DNA from 2 places in the Longimonas haloalkaliphila genome. Region 1 is predicted to be linked to the other one. Evidence: riboswitches for the same ligand, from Rfam matches in the RefSeq annotation. Region 1 holds a riboswitch; the other holds the start of a gene.
The links. Region 1 has a riboswitch for S-adenosylmethionine ahead of ACZ48V_RS03545 (Na+/H+ antiporter NhaC family protein). Riboswitches for the same ligand answer to the same signal wherever they lie in the genome.

Region 1 (2,392 bases):
AGAACGCCTCATCGAAGCGCGTGGTCAAGCGCACGTCGCGCATCCCGAATGACGTAGTGAACGGATGCGCAGAGAGGTCCTGGCGTCCGCAGTCGAAGTCGTAGCCAAAATCGGCGATGACCTGCTCGCCGAAAGCGCGCTGTGCATCTGCCGGAAAGGGGCCGTGCAGCATGGCATCGTTCGGAGCGGGCTGGTCGGCAATGGCCTCCACGATAGGCACAAGCTCCTCACGGAGATCCGCAAAGGTGTCGACCACGGTGGAGGTAGGCATGCCGGGCTCGTATTCATCGAGCAGCACATCGTAGCGCTCCGTGTCGTATCCGAGCGCCTCTGCCTTCTGGATTGTCAGATCGACGAGTTCTTCGAGATGCGGAGCGAAATGGTCGAAATCGTCGTTCGCTCGCGCCTGCTTCCACGCCGTCTGTCCGCGCGAGGCCGCCTGCGAGAGCGCGCTCACCAGCGATGCAGGAAGCTTGCGGGCCCGGTCGTACTCGCGCCGGGTTAGGCGCACGAGGTCGGCCTCTACAGCAGGGGCATTACCGGCCTCAACCATGGTTTCTGCCCTGTCGAGCAGCGCGCCAACCTCGTCGGTTACAAACCGCTCGTGTGCCATCGTTTTGAGTGTCGCAATCTGCCGGGCCCGTGCCTTAGCGCCGCCCTCAGGCATGTAGGTCTCCTGGTCCCAAGACAGCACTGCTGCTGCTGACTTCAGGTCTTCGATGGGGGCAAGCGCGTCTTTTAGATCGCCGAGGGGGGTGGGCATGAGAGGTCGTGGTTGGTTACCGTAGCATGGCTCTGTTTGTGGTCGATGTGCTGTTACCATCACGCTGCTACGAACGATCCGGCGTGATACCGTCTGGTATGAGGTCGTGACGGATTGCACCGCGAGCAGAGCCTCGCATCCGTATGCACAAACCGTTTACCCTGCGTTTAAGGGCGTTTGACAGAGCGTTTGAAAAGGACATTTGACAGGACGCGCCGCTTTCACAGAAAGTAGAACACGGCACGCAACACAGACGGGCCGTATCGCATTGTACACGCGTTATGACTCGATGTTAATACTCGCATTCATCCAGAAGGGCGTAGGGATCAGGCCCTATGACGCCCTGGCAACCGCCACCGGCCTTTGAGCAGGATCTCTGCTGAAGCCCCGTGGAGCGGTGCCCCGTCCTGCCTTGTGGTCGATCGTATCTTGTACACGGCTGTGAGGACTGATGAGTGACGCGTGCTGTCTGTTATGCATATTGTTATGCATAGGCCGCGCTTCGCTTTTCTGCACGGCCTGCACGTGCGCTTCTGGATCTCAGCGCATTCTGTCTTCAGTGCATTCTTTCTTATGTTCACCCTGTTGCTTCAACGACAGCTGCACGTGTACAGCGGTCGATGTTCAGGAATACGCGCCATCTACGTTTCTACTCCCTGAGTCGACCTTTAGCTGATACTCCTGTATGTCTGACACAAATCCATCCCCTACCGCCCCTGCGTCGCAGCCCGAATCGGCCACGGCGCCGTCGTTCCTTGCCCTTACCCCTCTGTTTCTGTTTCTTGCGCTGTTTTTTGGCGTAGGGCTCTATTACAGCGCGATCGGTGTGGAACGCCCGTTCTACCAGATTCACCCCTCTGTGGCCACGCTTCCAGCACTCGTGCTGGCCGTCGTGCTGGGCGCAGAAACCATCAAGAAGAACCTGCGCACACTGCTGCGCGGCATCGGCGACGAAACGATCATGACGATGTGCGTGGTGTTTCTACTTGCCGGTGCGTTTGCTGGTGTCATGGAGGCAATCGGTGGCGTGGAAGCAACCGTCGACCTGGGGCTGGCGCTGCTGCCCGATCAGTTTATCTTGCCGGGCCTCTTTCTCATCTCCGCGTTTATCTCGCTATCGATGGGTACCTCTATGGGCACGCTCGCGGCGGTTGCTCCGATTGCTGTAGGCGTAAGCGGCTCGACCGACCTGGCTGTAACCACCACACTGGGAGCTGTTGTTGGAGGCGCTATGTTTGGCGATAACCTGTCGATTATTTCGGATACGACTATTGCCGCAACCCGCACGCAGGGCTGCAGCATGACTGATAAGTTTCGGGCCAATCTATGGATTGCCGTGCCGGCCGCTCTCGTCACGACCGTGGCGCTCTTTTTCATGAGCGCAGGCGCGCCAGATGCCGCCGAAGGTACCGTTAACATCTGGCTGGTGCTTCCCTACCTGATTGTGCTCGGCCTGGCAGTGGCCGGACTCGATGTGTTTGTGGTGCTTGGCGCCGGGATTGTACTGGCAGGCGCTACGGGCATTGCGGCCAGCGACTATGGCATGGCGCCTTTCGCCGGCGACATCTATGAGGGCTTTGAGAGCATGTTCGGCATTATGCTGCTGGCCATGTTCATTGGCGGACTCGG
Region 2 (2,392 bases), 1.4 Mb from region 1:
GACGGACACGCGCACCAGGTCGGGCTCCACACCAGAGGCTTTTTGTTCTTCTTCGGTGAGCTGCTGGTGCGTGGTAGAGGCCGGGTGGATGACGAGCGTTTTAGCGTCGCCCACGTTGGCGAGGTGGCTGGCCAGTTCTACGTTTTCGACGAACGTCTTTCCGGCTTCGGCGCCGCCTTTCACGCCAAAGCTAAGCACGGCTCCGTATCCATTCTGCAGATAGCGATTGGCCCGCTCGTGATACGGATGGTCTTCGAGTCCCGGATAGCTGACCCAGTCGACGGCGTCGTGGTCCTGGAGCCAGTGGGCCAGCGCGAGGGCATTGTCGGCGCTGCGCTGCACGCGAAGCGAGAGCGTTTCGAGGCCCTGAAGCAAGAGAAACGACCCAAACGGATTCTGGGCTGGACCGAAGTCGCGCAGGCCCTCCACGCGAGCACGAATGGCGAATGCTACGTTGGCGCCGAGCACGCCGTCGGGACCAAACGTCTCCCAGAACTTGAGTCCGTGGTAGTTGGGATTTGGTTCGGTGAACTCGGGGAACCGTCCGTTATTCCACGGAAACGTGCCTGCATCTACAATAACCCCGCCGATGGTGGTGCCATGCCCACCGATCCACTTCGTAGCGCTCTCGGTGACGATGTCAGCGCCATGGTCGATGGGGCGGCAGAGGTAGCCCGCCGCTCCGAACGTGTTATCGACGACGAGCGGGACGCCGTGGTCGTGCGCAATGTCGGCGATGCGCTCGAAGTCGGGAATATTGAAGCGGGGGTTGCCGATCGCTTCGAGGTATACTGCCTTCGTGTTCTCGTCGATCAGCGACGCGATGGAGTCGGGGTCATCGCCATCGGCAAAGCGGCCCTCGATACCCAGCCGCGGCAGCGCATTTTTGAGCTGGTTGTACGTACCGCCGTACAGGTAACTAGTGGCTACGATGTTGTCGCCTGCCTTGGCCAGCGCGTTAAACGTGAGGAACTGTGCTGACTGTCCGCTCGCGGTAGCCACAGCAGCAACGCCGCCTTCGAGAGCAGCCACGCGCTTTTCGAACACGTCGTTCGTGGGGTTCATGATGCGCGTGTAGATGTTGCCGAACTCCTTCAGCGCAAAGAGGTCGGCGCCGTGCTCGGCATCATCGAAGGTGTACGACGTGCTGGCGTAGATAGGAACAGCGCGGGCGTTGGTCGCCGGGTCGGGCTCCTGCCCGGCGTGCAGCTGTAGCGTTTCGAAGCGCGGTGTGCGCTTGGAAGAGGGTTCGGGCGAGGACGCGGCGGTTGAATGTCCGTTTGTGCTCATGGCTCTGGGGGTTGGAATCGAGAAAATCGAGAGCCATCCAGAAGACCAGAGCGAGCGGGGCGGAGCGCGGAGTCCGGATTCGAGATCTGCCAGTGCGGCGGGAAATGAAAGATCCCCAACCGCAAGGAGCAGATGGGGAATCGTGCACGACGCTACAGCAAGCTGTAGGGAAACGCACTTCCACTCATCTTCCCTCGCGTAATGCGAGGTAGGAGGTAGCACCTTTCCACAGCCAAGGCTGTGGCGGTTGCCAGGGTTTCGCAGGGCCTACTCCCTCCACCCTTCTGGATGAATGTGCTAACAACAATATGTCATAGTGCTAACAAGTGTAAAAAGCACATGTAAGGAAAGTCAAGTGCTGCAATGTGAAGAAAAAGATACGAAGACAAAAAGGAAGGCACTCATGACTGCTTATGGACCTGAGCGGATGGGCGTACAGGGTTTTTGAGGGTAGAGCGCTGTACAAAACAGTGAAGCATCGGTCAACAGCCCCGATCCGGTGGCATGTCGCGGAACCGTGGGGCGAAGAAGGCTTACTGTATTCTTGCAAAAACACTGCCCCGTGGCTCAATTGGCAGAGCATCTGGTTCTGGTCCAGAGGGTTGATGGTTCGAGTCCATCCGGGGCAGCATTCTTTTCTCACCTCTCTATTGACACTGCTACGCGGCCGAGCCGTAGCACTCAATCTGTGGCCTTCGACCCATAGCTCATCTTTGCCTGTGAGGTCTCTTTCAGGTTTCCCTGTCTGCTTGATTCCTGCGCATACGCCAAGAAATCTGTGCGTCGCAGGCCTCGGTCCTGTCGGGGGTTGATCTTTGGGGAGGCAGATGGATGCAGTTCAGAATGAGGGGCCGAGTGATATGCGAACTACATACGGACCGGCAGGCGCCGATGTCATGATGGCCATGCGCATGGGACCGATGAAGGTGTTGGTTCCAAGGATGAGTCCACCTCCGTGATCAAACGCAGCAGGGTCTGCGACGAACGTCCATGTATCGGGCGTGCGGGCAGCGTTCCACTGAGCTTTTACGTACGCATCATCCCAGACCTGGACCTGGAAGGCGGCCCCGATTTGTTGCAGATGAGGGCCGCTCTTCTGTTG

Region 2: it holds a riboswitch for S-adenosylmethionine, as region 1 does, so the genes downstream of both, ACZ48V_RS12895 (O-acetylhomoserine aminocarboxypropyltransferase/cysteine synthase family protein) here and ACZ48V_RS03545 (Na+/H+ antiporter NhaC family protein) in region 1, are expected to answer to the same signal.

What each region holds. Positions count from the first base shown of each region.
Region 1 covers NZ_AP043948.1:901,086-903,477, reverse strand. Annotated here, with positions in the region: gene ACZ48V_RS03550 (carboxypeptidase M32) at 1-763, opposite strand, end outside; SAM riboswitch class I at 1,066-1,221, shown strand; gene ACZ48V_RS03545 (Na+/H+ antiporter NhaC family protein) at 1,449-2,392, shown strand, end outside.
Region 2 covers NZ_AP043948.1:3,309,255-3,311,646, reverse strand. Annotated here, with positions in the region: gene ACZ48V_RS12895 (O-acetylhomoserine aminocarboxypropyltransferase/cysteine synthase family protein) at 1-1,290, opposite strand, end outside; SAM riboswitch class I at 1,472-1,585, opposite strand; tRNA gene ACZ48V_RS12890 (tRNA-Gln) at 1,847-1,919, shown strand; gene ACZ48V_RS12885 (patatin-like phospholipase family protein) at 2,129-2,392, opposite strand, start outside.